2 regions of the Streptomyces sp. NBC_01304 genome follow, and region 1 is predicted to be linked to the other one. Evidence: riboswitches for the same ligand, from Rfam matches in the RefSeq annotation. Region 1 holds a riboswitch; the other holds the start of a gene.
The links. Region 1 has a riboswitch for glycine ahead of gcvT (glycine cleavage system aminomethyltransferase GcvT). Riboswitches for the same ligand answer to the same signal wherever they lie in the genome.
Positions count from the first base shown of each region.

Region 1 (7,147 bases):
ATGCGCTCGACCTCGTCGTCGGCCTTCTCCACGTCGACGGTGCGCGGAGAGTGGCCCTCGAGGCCGAGCAGGACCGCCTTCGGAGTGCCGTGGCCGTGCCCGGTGGCGCCCAGCGAGCCGAAGAGCTCGGCACGCACGGAGGCGGTCTGGGCGAGCAGACCGTCCTTCTTCAGGCGGCCCACGAACATCCGGGCTGCCCGCATCGGACCGACCGTATGGGACGAGGACGGGCCGATGCCGATGGAGAAGAGGTCGAAGACGGAGATGGCCACGGTGGCGGACTCCCTTGTCTGCTCGTGGGGTGTGCGGGGCAGGCGATCAGCCGGGTGGCTGAGGGGTGTAAACAAGTGTGCGGATTTTGTCCGGTGAACGAGCCTAACGCGCCAAGCGCCGGGCTCGTCCACCGAAGCGGCCTCAGGCCGGGGTGAGCTCGCGTTCCTGCTGGTCAGCGGCGGGAACATCGTCAGTGGCCGGGGCATCGAGGATCGGGTCCGGGCCGGGCAGCCCGGCCATGTGGGCCCTGATGCCGGAGCTTACGGCCCAGAAGTAGAAGCCCAGTGCGGAGACGCCGACCAGCGCGATGGCCACGCCGCCCGGGATGTACCCGCGGCCGCCGAACTCCTCGCCGCCGATGTACGACAGGACGCCGATCCAGAGCAGGAAGGTGATCAGCCACCAGGCCGGGGCGAACTGCTTGGCCAGGTTCTTCTCGCCCTTGCGCTTCAGGACGACGGCCGCGATCGGGGCGGCGACCAGCGTGAGCAGCACGACCTTGCCGGTGTCCGGCCACTTCGTCCAGTACAGCGCGCAGGCCGCGAAGGCGAAGGTGAGCGGGCACAGGATGCGTGCCGCCGGGAGACGGAACGGACGCGGCAGCTCCGGCTTGGTCTCGCGGAAGACGCCGACGGCGATCGGGCCGATCAGGTACGAGACGACCATCGCGGCGGAGACGACGGCGGCGAGCGCCTCCCAGCTGTGTCCCACGGTGAAGAGCAGGATCAGCGAGAAGCCCAGGTTCAGCCACATCGCGGGACGCGCGGTGCCGTACTTGGGGTGCACCTGGCGGATCTTCTTCGGGAAGAAGCCGGTGTCGGCGAGGTTCTGCGCCATGAAGGAGGCGGAGGCGACGTTGCCGATGTTGGCGCCGGACGGCGAGATGAACGCGCCGAACTGCAGCGTCATGACGACCCAGTGCAGGGCGAGGATCTTGGCCAGGTCGGCGAACGGCGAGGCGAAGTTGATGCCGCTCCAGCCGCCGGCCTCGGCGAGCTGGGCCGGCGGGACGGCGCCGATGAAGGTGATCTGCAGGGCCATGTAGATGACCAGGCCGAGCGAGAGCGCGCCGACGAGGGCGAGCGGGATGGCGCGGCCCGGGTTCTTGGCGGCGCCGCCGAGGTTGACCACGGCCTGGAAGCCGTTGAAGGCGAAGACCACACCGGAGGTGGTGACGGCGGTCATCACCGCGGACCAGCCGTTGGGCGCGAAGCCGCCGTGGTTGGTGAAGTTGCCGGTGTGGAAACCGGAGGCGATCAGCGCGACCACGGCGAGCACCGGGATGGCGAACTTGACCAGGGTGAGCAGGTTGTTGGCCTTGGCGAGCAGCGCCACCGACCAGTAGCAGGCCAGCCACAGGACGACGGTGAGGACGAACGCCATCACCATGCCGGAGGTCGTCAGACCGCCGTTCTCGACCAGGCCCTTGGCCCAGCCGAAGTTCCAGGACGCCATGTACTGGGTGGAGGCGATCGACTCGATCGGGATGAGCGCCGCGATCGCGATCCAGCAGGCCCAGCCGGTCATGAAGCCGAGCACCGGGCCGTGCGAGATGGAGCCGAAGCGGGCCATCGAGCCGGGCAGCGGGTAGGCCGCGCCCACCTCGGCGTACGACATGGCGATCATGCCGATGAAGACGGCACCGATCACCCAGGCGATGATGGCGGCGGGCCCCGCGACCGTTGCGGCCTGGCCCGCTCCGAAGAGCCAGCCGGAGCCGAAGATCGAGCCGAGGCCGATCATGATGAGGGCGAAGAGGCTCAGCCCCTTGCGATTCGCCGCACTCATATCCATGGGTTGCGTACCGTCCTAGTCCGTCGTGGCTCCGCCCAGGAGACGGAGCCTTATATAGACCGTATTTGCGCTCTTTTGAGGATTGCTCCGCTCTTCGGCCAGGATCCGTGGGTCCAAGGTCACAGCAAAGGGCCCGCCCTGTGGATAACCACCGGGCGGGCCCTTGTGCCCATGCGTCTTACGGCAAGGCGTTTTACAGCGAGGTGTTCTACAGCGACGGGTACAGCGGGTGCTTGGCCGCCAGCGCCGACACCCGAGCGGCCAGCGCCTTCGCGTCGTACGTCGGCTTCAGCGCCTCCGCGATGACATCCGCGACCTCACGGAAGTCCTCGGCCTGGAAACCACGGGTCGCCAGCGCCGGCGTACCGATGCGCAGACCCGAGGTCACCATGGGCGGCCGCGGGTCGTTCGGGACCGCGTTCCGGTTGACCGTGATGCCGACCTCGTGGAGCCGGTCCTCGGCCTGCTGGCCGTCGAGCTCCGAGTTGCGCAGGTCGACGAGGACCAGGTGCACGTCCGTACCGCCGGACAGCACGTCGACGCCCGCCTCGCGCGCGTCCGGAGCCGTAAGCCGCTCGGCGAGGAGCTGCGCGCCCTCGATCGTGCGGGCCTGGCGCTCCTTGAAGTCGTCCGTGGCGGCGACCTTGAAGGAGACCGCCTTGGCCGCGATGACGTGCTCCAGCGGACCGCCCTGGAAGCCCGGGAAGACCGCCGAGTTGAGCTTCTTCGCGAAGGTCTTGTCCCGGGCCAGGATGATGCCGCCGCGCGGACCGCCGAGGGTCTTGTGCGTGGTGGAGGTGACCACGTCCGCGAACGGCACCGGGTTGGGGTGCAGACCCGCGGCCACCAGGCCGGCGAAGTGCGCCATGTCGACCCAGAGGTACGCCTCGACCTCGTCCGCGATCCGGCGGAACTCGGCGAAGTCCAGCTGGCGCGGGTACGCCGACCAGCCCGCGATGATCACCTTGGGGCGGTGCTCCTTGGCGAGGCGCTCGACCTCGGCCATGTCCACCAGGCCGTTGTCGTCGACGTGGTACGCGACCACGTCGAACTGCTTGCCGGAGAAGTTCAGGCGCATGCCGTGCGTGAGGTGACCGCCGTGCGCCAGGTCCAGGCCCAGGATCGTGTCGCCGGGTTGGGCGATGGCGAACAGCGCGGCCTGGTTGGCCGAGGCGCCCGAGTGCGGCTGCACATTGGCGTACTCGGCGCCGAACAGCTCCTTGACCCGGTCGATCGCGATCTGCTCGGTCACGTCCACGTGCTCGCAGCCGCCGTAGTAGCGGCGGCCCGGGTAGCCCTCGGCGTACTTGTTGGTGAGGACGGTGCCCTGCGCCTCCATGACCGCGACCGGAGCGAAGTTCTCCGAGGCGATCATCTCGAGCGTGGACTGCTGACGGTGCAGCTCGGCGTCGACCGCGGCGGCCACTTCCGGGTCGAGCTCGTGCAGCGGGGTGTTGAGAACAGACATGGGCTCGGTCCTCACTCGCCGGTCTCGGCGAACTTGGTGTACTCGTCCGCGGAGAGCAGGCCCTCCGGCTCACCGGAGATGCGCACCTTGAACAGCCAACCACCCTCGAACGGGGCGGAGTTGACCAGCGCCGGGTCGTCCACGACGTCCTGGTTGATCTCGGTGACCTCGCCGTTGACGGGGGAGTACAGGTCGCTGACCGACTTGGTGGACTCCAGCTCGCCGCAGCTCTCACCGGCCTCGACTTCGGCGCCGACCTCGGGAAGCTGCACGAAGACCACGTCGCCGAGCGCGTTCGCCGCGTGCTCCGTGATGCCGACCGTCGCCACGCCGTCCTCGGCGGGCGTCAGCCACTCGTGCTCCTTGCTGTAGCGCAGCTGCGCGGGGTTGCTCATGGCCTGAATTCTCCTGTACGCGGGGGAGTGCTGGTGGACGAGGGAAAAGTACGGAAGCTGTGGAAGGTCAGGGTCACTTCTGGCGCTTGTAGAAGGGCAGAGCGACGACCTCGTACGGCTCGTGGGTGCCGCGGATGTCGACGCCGACGCCCTTGCTGCCCGGCTCCGCGTGCGCGGCATCGACGTACGCGATGGCGATCGGCTTGCCGAGCGTCGGGGACGGGGCACCGGACGTGATCTCACCGATGACCTCGCCGTCGGCTCCGCCCATGGCAGTTACAGACATGCCCGCGCGCGGGACCCGGCGGCCCTCGGCGATCAGGCCGACGAGCTTGCGCGGCGGCGCCGTCTCGGCACGCTCGGCGGCGGCCGCGAGCGCCGCCCGCCCCACGAAGTCCTCGGAGTGCGAGGTCTTCTCGAACTTGACGACCCGGCCGAGCCCGGCGTCGAACGGCGTCAGCTCCGCCGTCAGCTCGTGCCCGTACAGCGGCATGCCCGCCTCCAGGCGCAGCGTGTCCCGGCAGGAGAGGCCGGCGGGCACCAGGCCCACGGGCGCGCCCGCCGCCATCAGCGCCTGCCACAGCTGCTCCGCGTGCGCCGGGTCGACGAACAGCTCGAAGCCGTCCTCGCCGGTGTACCCGGTGCGGGCGATCAGCGCGGGCACGCCCGCGACGGTGCCGGGCAGGCCCGCGTAGTACTTGAGGCCGTCCAGATCGGCGTCCGTGAGTGACTTCAGGATGCCGGGGGACTCGGGGCCCTGGACGGCGAGCAGCGCGTACGCGTCGCGGTCGTCGCGGACCTCGGCGTCGAAGCCCTCGACGCGGGCGGTGAGCGCGTCGAGCACGACCTGCGCGTTGGAGGCGTTGGCGACGACCATGTACTCGGTCTCGGCGAGGCGGTAGACGATCAGGTCGTCCAGGATGCCGCCGTCCTCGGCCACGATCATGGTGTAGCGGGCGCGGCCGACACCGACCGAGCCGATGTTGCCGACGAGCGCGAAGTTCAGGAAGTCCGCGGCGGCGGAGCCGATCACGGCGATCTCGCCCATGTGCGAGAGGTCGAAGAGTCCGGCCTTCGTACGGACGGCGTTGTGCTCGTCACGCTCGCTGCCGTACCGCAGCGGCATGTCCCAGCCCGCGAAATCGGTCATGGTCGCGCCCAGTGCACGATGCACGGCATCGAGGGCGGTGAGACGGGGGACAGTGCTCATAAGTGTGGCTCCCAGGGCATGACTGGCGAGGTCGATCCTCCCCATCTGTCATAAACCTGAGAGGTTCACCACGCCCGCACGTATCAAGTACGCATCTGGGGGCGCGGCTTGCACCTTGGGTGGAGCCACGGCTGCGGCCCGCTTTTCAGATCTGCCTCGCCCGCGCGGTAACTGGGCCTGAGAGATTCAAGGGAGGGACTTGCTCCTTCGGCGCCCCAGCCCGACGACGTCTGGGGGCTCTCCCGCGCGGATTCAAGCGGCCGGTATGCAGTTGGCGGGCACATCATTGCACGTCTTCGGGGGACGTAATGAGGTTGTGCCGCATTACCGGCTCTTTACACTCGTCGTCAGAGAGTTACGTGAACGGCATCGGGGAGGACGATCACGTTGCAGAGAACCAGCGCGTACGCGACCACCACCGGGGTCGCCATACCGAAGCAGGCGGGCGCGCCCGCACGAGAGGCCGTGGGCGGCGCTGGCCCTGTGGTGCGTGACCTCCGGGACAGGGCGGGACGCACCCCCCGCCGGCTCTTCTTCGCCGAGGGCGACCTGGTCGTCGTCTCCGGACTGCCCGGCAGCGGCAAGACCACCTTGATCAAGCGGGCGGTCGCCGCTCCTCGTCTCGACTCGCAGGACGCCCGGGACCGCTGGGCGGACCGCATGCCCAGGCTCCTTCCGTACGCCGTCTACCGTCCGCTGGTCCGCCTCGCCCACTTCGCCGGACTGCGCCGGGCACTGCGCTCGGGCGCGAGCGTCGTCGTGCACGACTGCGGTACGCAGACGTGGGTGCGGCGGTGGCTGGCCCGGGAGGCCGCCCGCCGGGGCAAGGGCCTGCACCTGCTGCTGCTCGACGTGGACAAGACCACCGCACTGGCCGGGATGCGCGAGCGCGGCCGGGGCGTCTCGCGTTACGCCTTCGCCCGCCACCGCAGGGCGGTCCGCCGCCTGGTGGGCGACGCCGAGCGGGGCCGGATCCCGGCGGGCTGCGCCTCGGCGGTGCTGCTCGACCGCGATGCGGTGGACACGCTGCAGGGGATCACCTTCGGCGGCTGACCGGACGCCGGTGACGTACCGGCAGCAGGCAGAAAACCAACGACAAGGGACCCCGCACCTGTCAGGTGCGGGGTCCCTGCGTTCAGCGGCTGCCGCTACTTCAGGCCCGGGATGAGCCCCGCCAGCGGGTTGGCCGGCGGCGTCAGGCCCGGGATGGCGGGCGTCGCGGCCGGCGGCATCAGGCCGGGGATGGGCAGCAGGTTGGGCAGCGCGGGCAGGCCGGCCGGCGGCTTCAGGCCGCCCAGGATCGCCGACAGGTCGATGCCGAGGTTGCCGAGGCCGACCTGGAGCACCAGGTCGATGGCGAGCTTCGGGACCAGCTGGAGGGACGCGACGAGCTTCAGGACGTCGCCGCCGGTCGCGGCCTTCACCAGGACGTCGACCTCGGTCTTGAGGGCCGCCTTCGCCTTGGCGATGGCCTCCTTCTTCTTGTCGTCGTCCGCCTTCTTGGCGGCGGCCGCCGCGTCCTTGGCCGGCTCGGCCGCGGTGTCGGCGGGCGGCATGGCGGCGGGGTCGGTGACCGGCGGCTCCGGCTCGGCGTCCTTGGTGGTGGAGAACACCTCGTCCAGGGCGGCGTACACCGCACGCTGGTCGCCGGCGTCGGCCTTGCCGGAGGAGGTGCGCGAGGCGAACTTCTCGATCGCGGAGTAGAGCTTGTCGATGCTCCGCTCGACGCGCACCGCGCGCTCGTCCTCACCGGCCCGGGCGGCGGCCACGCGGTCGGGGTCGTTGGCCGCCATGGCGGGGGCCGCGGCGAGGGCGACCGTGCCGGCGGAGAGGGACACGGAGACGGCGAGGGCGACGAGGGTTCTGCTGACCTGCATGGTGAATTCCCTTCAGGGGGTGGGGGGTTGGGGTGTTTCGGGCGTACGGAGGATCAGTGCAGGCCGGGGAAGGCCGGGGGGAACGCGGGCGGCGCGGGCGGCAGGCCCGGCCAGGCGGGAGGCGGCGTGG
Region 1 is NZ_CP109055.1:3,848,339-3,855,485, reverse strand. It holds gene OG430_RS16695 (L-serine ammonia-lyase) at 1-272, opposite strand, end outside; gene OG430_RS16690 (APC family permease) at 415-2,067, opposite strand; gene glyA (serine hydroxymethyltransferase) at 2,276-3,535, opposite strand; gene gcvH (glycine cleavage system protein GcvH) at 3,547-3,930, opposite strand; gene gcvT (glycine cleavage system aminomethyltransferase GcvT) at 4,004-5,140, opposite strand; glycine riboswitch at 5,176-5,295, opposite strand; glycine riboswitch at 5,296-5,395, opposite strand; gene OG430_RS16670 (AAA family ATPase) at 5,522-6,193, shown strand; gene OG430_RS16665 (hypothetical protein) at 6,289-7,017, opposite strand; gene OG430_RS16660 (hypothetical protein) at 7,071-7,147, opposite strand, start outside.

Region 2 (7,147 bases), 5.2 Mb from region 1:
TGTTCTTCGAGGACACCGGTGAGCTGCTGCCGGACGGGCAGATCATCGCCCCGCACCGGCCGCTGGGCACCGAATCGGTGGTACGCGCGGCGTAAGCCACGCCTGTACGAGAAGGGCCGGCCCGGAGAAATCTCCGAACCGGCCCTGACGTATGCCCGGGGACACGTCCCCGCAGGGCCCGTCAGTTCTCGTACGCATCCAGGGGCGGGCAGGAGCAGACCAGGTTCCGGTCGCCGTACGCCTGGTCGATGCGGCGCACCGGCGGCCAGTACTTGTCGGCCGCGACCACTCCGGCCGGGAACACGGCCTCCTGACGCGTGTAGGCGTGCTCCCACTCGCCGCCGAGCACGGCCGCGGTGTGCGGCGCGTTGCGCAGCGGGTTGTCGTCCGCGGGCCACACGCCCGAGCCGACCTTCTCGATCTCGCCGCGAATGGCGATCATCGCCTCGCAGAAGCGGTCCAGCTCGATCAGGTCCTCGCTCTCGGTCGGCTCGATCATCAGCGTCCCGGCCACCGGGAAGGACATGGTCGGCGCGTGGAAGCCGTAGTCGATGAGCCGCTTGGCGATGTCGTCGACGGTGACGCCGGTCGCCTTGGTGAGCGGCCGCAGATCGATGATGCTCTCGTGCGCGACGAGCCCGCCGGGCCCGGTGTAGAGCACCGGGTAGTGCGGCTCGAGCCGCTTGGCGATGTAGTTGGCACCGAGCACGGCGACCTGGGTGGCGCGCTTGAGCCCCTCACCACCCATGAGACGTACGTACGCCCACGAGATCGGCAGGATTCCCGCCGAGCCCCACGGAGCCGCGGAGATCGGCCCGACACCCGTCTCCGGGCCGGCGGCGGGCTGCAGCGGGTGGTTGGGCAGGTACGGCGCCAGGTGCTCGCGCACACCGACCGGACCGACACCGGGACCGCCGCCGCCGTGCGGGATGCAGAAGGTCTTGTGCAGGTTCAGATGCGAGACGTCGCCGCCGAAGTGCCCCGGCTTGGCAAGTCCCACAAGGGCGTTGAGGTTGGCGCCGTCCACGTAGACCTGACCGCCGGCCTCGTGCACCTGGGCGCAGATGTCGGCGACGTGCTCCTCGAACACACCGTGCGTCGAGGGGTACGTGATCATCAGCACGGCCAGCTCGTCGCGGTGCTTCTCGATCTTGGCGCGCAGGTCGTCGTAGGAGATCTCGCCGTCGTCGGCGGTCTTGACCACGACGACCTTCATGCCGGCCATCACGGCGCTCGCGGCGTTGGTGCCGTGCGCGGAGGACGGGATGAGGCAGATGGTGCGCTGGGTGTCGCCGTTGGCCCGGTGGTAGCCGCGTACGGCGAGCAGACCGGCGAGCTCGCCCTGCGAGCCGGCGTTGGGCTGCAGCGACACCTTGTCGTACCCGGTGACCGTCGCGAGCTGCTCCTCCAGCTCACGGATGAGCGTGAGGTAGCCCTGGGCCTGGTCGGCGGGCGCGAAGGGGTGCAGGCCGCCGAACTCGGGCCAGGTGACGGCCTCCATCTCGGTGGTGGCGTTGAGCTTCATCGTGCAGGAGCCGAGCGGGATCATGCCCCGGTCGAGCGCGTAGTCACGGTCGGAGAGGCGCCGCAGGTAGCGCAGCATCGCGGTCTCGGAGCGGTACTGGTGGAAGACCGGGTGCGTCAGGAACTCGTCGCCGCGCAGCAGGCCCTCGGGCAGCGTCTCGTCGGTGCTCGCGTCGAGCGCCTCGATGTCGGCCTCGGTCCCGAAGGCGGCCCAGACTGCGGCCAGTTGGGTACGCGTGGTGGTCTCGTCACAGGAGACAGAGACGTGGTCGGCGTCGATCAGGTGCAGGTTGACCCCGCCCTCACGGGCGGCGGCGACGACCTCGGCGGCCCGCTCCGGCACCCGGGCGGTCAGGGTGTCGAAGTAGTTGCCGTGCACGATCTCGACGCCACCGGCCTTGAGCCCCTCGGCGAGGATCGCGGCGTAACGGTGGGTGCGGCGCGCGATGTCCTTGAGGCCCTCGGGCCCGTGGTACACGGCGTACATGCCGGCCATGACGGCGAGCAGCACCTGGGCGGTACAGATGTTGCTGGTGGCCTTCTCCCGGCGGATGTGCTGCTCGCGGGTCTGCAGCGCCAGGCGGTACGCCTTGTTGCCGTCGGCGTCGACGGAGACCCCGACGAGGCGCCCCGGCAGGCTGCGCGCGAACTTCTCACGGACGGCCATGTAACCGGCGTGCGGTCCACCGAAGCCCATCGGCACACCGAAGCGCTGCGAGGTACCGACGGCGATGTCCGCGCCGAGCTCGCCGGGCGAGGTGAGCAGGGTCAGCGCGAGCAGATCGGCGGAGACGGTGACGATCGCACCGAGCTCGTGGGCCTGCTCGATGAGGGGCTTCAGATCGCGCACGGCGCCCGAGGCACCGGGGTACTGCAGCAGCACGCCGAAGACGCCGCGCTCGGCGATCTCGGTCGGAATGCCGGCGGACAGGTCCGCGACGACGACCTCGACGCCGGTCGGCTCGGCACGCGTCTCGATCACGGCGATGGTCTGCGGCAGGGCGTCGGCGTCGATCAGGAAGACACCGCCCTTGACCTTGCCGACGCGGCGGGCGAGCGCCATGGCCTCGGCGGCCGCGGTGCCCTCGTCGAGCAGCGAGGCACCCGAGGTGGGCAGCCCAGTCAGGTCGGCGACCACGGTCTGGAAGTTGAGCAGCGCCTCGAGGCGGCCCTGCGAGATCTCCGGCTGGTACGGCGTGTAGGCCGTGTACCAGGCCGGGTTCTCCATGACGTTGCGCAGGATCACCGGCGGCGTGAAGGTGCCGTAGTAACCGAGGCCGATCATCGGGGCCAGGACCTGGTTGCGGTCCGCGAACGCGCGCAGCTCGGCGAGGACTTCGGCCTCGGTGCGCTCCGCGGGCAGTCCGAGGGCCTCGGCGCTCTTGATCACATCCGGGACCGCGGCCGCGGTCAGCTCGTCGAGCGAGCCGTACCCGACCTGGGCGAGCATCTTGGCGCGCGCCTCGGCATCGGGGCCGATGTGGCGCTGCTCGAAGGGGATGCCACGCTCCAGCTGGGCGAGCGGAATGCGGTTGGCGGTCATGAGTGAGGCCTCCTGGTCGATGCGACCTGCGAGGGGTACCACGGCGCGGGTACCCGGACGGCCTCCCCCTCTGTCATCTCAACCTGAGAGTTTCGCCGGCCCGCCAGGCAAAACCAGGCATGCCGACTTGCACCGTCGGTGAGGAGGGGATTCGAACATTCCGCCCGATGCCCGCCCTGCTTTCCAGAGTGACCTCGCCCGCGCGGTACAGGGGCCTGAGAGATTCCGGGGAGGAGTTGCTCCTTCGGCGCCCCCGGTGATGGCCGGGGAACTCTCCCGCACGGGGTCAGCAGCTGCGAGCCAGCCTACCGTGTGCCCACCTACCTGCGAGGACCACCCGGACAGCGGATCAACCTTCGAGTGGCCGTCACCCAGAATGTGCTCTTTTGTAGGGGATACGGATGGTGTGACGTGTTGGAGGGACCGTGCAGACCGATATCGATCCCCGCAGCTTGATCGGACGCAAGGCGTACGACCGCAAGGGCACCAAACTCGGCACGGTCGACGAGGTCTACCTCGACGATGCCACCGGCACCCCGGAGTGGGCGGCGATACGCACGGGCCTGTTCAGCAGGGACGCCTTTGTCCCCCTGGAGCCCAGCGAACTGGTCGAGGGAACACTGCGTGTCCCGTTCGAACGCGCCCTCATCAAGGACGCCCCCGACTTCGGCGTCGGCCGCCACCTCTCCCCCGAGCAGGAACTGCAGCTCTACCACCACTACGGCCTCGACGTCGCCGCCCCCGCCGAGACCCCGCCGGACCGCGACTTCGGGCGCATCGCCGGCTCCGAGGAAGCCTGACTCCCCGCTCACACGCCCGCGAGGGGGCTGCTGGGGACTCACCCCCGCAACGCCCACCCCGGCGCCGCACGCCGTCGAAGGTCAAGCCCCGGTACGCGCCTTCTCGACCACGTCCGGCACGGCGACCAACGGCAGCGGCTCGGCCGGCTCCAGCTCAGGATCATCGGTCCTGAAGGTCCGCACCCGCCCGGGCACCGACCCCGGCGTCTCGAACCGCACCGTGACCCGCCCCAGCCCGCTTCCCTGCACCCACCCGTGCCCGAACTCGCCGTGCCGCACATCGTGCCCGGCATGCCAGCGCCGCTCCGCGGGACCCGCCTCCGGCTCAGCGGAGCCCTTCCCCACGTCGTCCCGCTGCGTGTCCTCGGCCGACGTCCCACCCCCGCGCATCCCGTTCTCCTCGTCCCCCTGGACCATGAGCCCGGACTGCACCTGAGCCTGCGCGAACAGATCCTCCTGGGTGTAGTCCGCGAGCCCGCTGACCCCGACCCCGAGCAGCCGCACCCCGCCCGTGGTGTCCACTGACTCCAGGAGCCGAGCCGCCGCCTCCCGCACCACGGCAGGGTCGTCCGTCGGCCCGCGCAGCGTCTCCGACCGGGTCAGCGTCGAGAAGTCGTACCGCCTGACCTTCAGCACCACGGTCCGCCCGGACCGCTCCGCGGCCCGCAACCGCTGCACACACCGCTCCGCGAGCCGCGCCACCTCGAGCCTGACCCGCACCCGGTCGTGGATGTCCACGTCGAAGGTGTCCTCGACCGAGACGGACTTGGTGTCCCGCTCGGCCACCACGGGCCGCTCGTCGTGCGCCAGCGCCATCGCGTACAGATGCCCGCCGTGCGCCTTCCCGAGCAGCCGTACGAGCTCGTCCTGGCCCGCCCCGGCGATCTCCTCGATCGTCGTGATCCCGGCCCGCCGCAGATGGTCCCCGGTCGCAGGACCGACGCCCGGCAGCGTACGCACCGACATCGGCCCGAGCAGTGCCCGCTCGGTGCCCGGCTCGATCAGCCGCAGCCCGTCGGGCTTGGCCTCCTCCGAAGCGATCTTCGCCAGCATCTTGGACGCGGCAAGTCCGACCGACCCGGTCAACCCCGTCACGACCCGTATGTCCGCCCGCAGCCGCTCCCCCACCGCCCGCGCCGAGGCCTCGTCCCAGGCCACGTCCCCGGCCTCCAGGTCGACGAAGGCCTCATCCAGACTCAGCGGCTCGACCAGCGGCGACAGCTCCCGCAGCAACGTCATGACCTGCTCACTGATCTCGCGGTACAGCCCGAAGCGCGGCACCAGATAGGCGGCATTCGGTGCCAGCCGCCGCGCCTGCCCCATGGGCATCGCCGAATGCACCCCGAACCGACGCGCTTCGTACGAGGCCGTCGCGACCACCCCACGCGGCCCGAGCCCACCCACGACCACGGCTTTTCCGCGCAGGCTGGGCTTGGCTGCCTGCTCCGCGGAGGCGAAGAAGGCATCCATGTCCAGATGCAGAATCGTGGGCGCCGATCTCACAAGACCGATGCTGCCCTACGCCACTGACAATGCCGCCGCTCGCGCGCTCACCCGGCGCGGTTGCGCCGCCGCGCCAGCTCGTCGGCGGGGTTGTGGCCGACCAGCGTCTCCCCGGTGTCCACACGCTCGCCATGGAGCTGCGACAGGGCCGCTTCCACGTCCCGCCACACCACGCCCACCGCGATCCCGAAGATCCCCTGACCGCCCTGGAGCAGGTCGACGACCTCGTCGGGCGAGGTGCACTCGTACACGGTCGCGCCGTCGCTCATGAGCGTCAGCCGCTCCAGGTCGGCGAATCCGCGGTCCCGGAGGTGCTGGACCGTGGTGCGGATGTTCTGGAGCGACACCCCGGTGTCCAGGAACCGCTTCACGATCTTCAGAACGACCACGTCGCGGAAGCTGTAGAGCCGCTGGCTCCCCGACCCGTACGCGGGCCGGACGCTGGGCTCCACCAATCCGGTGCGCGCCCAGTAGTCGAGCTGACGATAGGTGATCCCGGCGGCGGCGCACGCCGTCGGTCCCCGGTAACCGATCTCCTCGGACACCGCACCGTCGCTGCCCTGCACCACCGCAGGCAGCTTCGGAGCGTGACCGGCCGCATTGCCATGGAGCGGATACGGACCGCCCACCCCCAGACTCCGTCCGGGGCCCCCTGCCGTGCCGTCGCCGCTGCTTCTCACGCCGACCTCCGTCCTTGACCTGCCTTCTCGACGGTAGGCAGTACCCAGGAGCACGTCAACGAACGCCACGCTCGGCACACCGAGTGATAATCACCCTGAGAGTGGTTTCCCGTGCCCTACCGCGGGGAAAGGCTAGCCGAATGGTCCGACAGGCCCGTTTGAGCCGAGATGCTCACTGGCTGTTGGTACCGAAGTCCTCGGGCGAGATCTGGTCGAGGAACTCGCGGAATTTCTCCACCTCGTCCTCCTGCTCGTCCGGGATCGCGATGCCCGCATCGTCGAGCACCCCGTCACTGCCGTAGATGGGGGTTCCCGTGCGCAGGGCCAGCGCTATGGCGTCGGAGGGCCGGGCGCTGACCTCGACCCCGCTGGCGAAGACCAGCTCCGCGTAGAACACGCCTTCACGCAGGTCCGTGATCCGCACTTCGGTGAGCTCCTGGCCCACGGCCTCCAGCACGTCCTTGAACAGGTCGTGCGTCAGCGGCCTGGCTGGTGCCATGCCCTGCTGTGCGAAGGCGATCGCGGTCGCCTCCCCTGGTCCGATCCAGATGGGGAGGTATCGATCGCCTCCCACTTCACGCAGGAGCACGATCGGTTGGTTGGAGGGCATTTCGACCCGGACACCGACAACGTCGAGCTCATTCACACAGCAACCCTAGGACCTGCGCGGCAGGTTTGGGTAGTCGGGTACCCGCTGAGTGCCTACGGGCGTACCCTGAGCGCCGCCTGCACAAGAGCGGCATGCAGCCGTCCCGTGAGTCCGGCAAGCTCCTGGGCCCGCGCCTCGGCACGGGTCCTGGTCTGCGGATTGCGGTGCCGGCGCAGCGGCGCGAGCACCTGATCGACCAGACCCGCCTCGCGCTCGGCCGATGCCTTGATCCCACGAAGATGGCGCGGTTCGATGCCGAATCTTCCGAGCTCCGCCACGAGTTTGGCGATCTGCACGGCCTCGATGTCGTAACCGTCCTCGACCGTGGGAGCGATGAGCCCGTACGACTCCCATTCGTCGAGTGCTTCCTCGCCGACCTGGGCCGCCGCCAGGAGCTCCGCACGACCGACCCGGGCGGCGGTCCGCGCCTCGGCCTCGGCCGCCTCGC
Region 2 is NZ_CP109055.1:9,063,278-9,070,424, reverse strand. It holds gene OG430_RS40340 (DUF5999 family protein) at 1-95, shown strand, start outside; gene gcvP (aminomethyl-transferring glycine dehydrogenase) at 182-3,067, opposite strand; glycine riboswitch at 3,128-3,260, opposite strand; glycine riboswitch at 3,261-3,356, opposite strand; gene OG430_RS40330 (PRC-barrel domain-containing protein) at 3,493-3,867, shown strand; gene OG430_RS40325 (DNA polymerase IV) at 3,949-5,370, opposite strand; gene OG430_RS40320 (MerR family transcriptional regulator) at 5,418-6,050, opposite strand; gene OG430_RS40315 (bifunctional nuclease family protein) at 6,223-6,696, opposite strand; gene ftsR (transcriptional regulator FtsR) at 6,753-7,147, opposite strand, start outside.
Region 2: it holds a riboswitch for glycine, as region 1 does, so the genes downstream of both, gcvP (aminomethyl-transferring glycine dehydrogenase) here and gcvT (glycine cleavage system aminomethyltransferase GcvT) in region 1, are expected to answer to the same signal.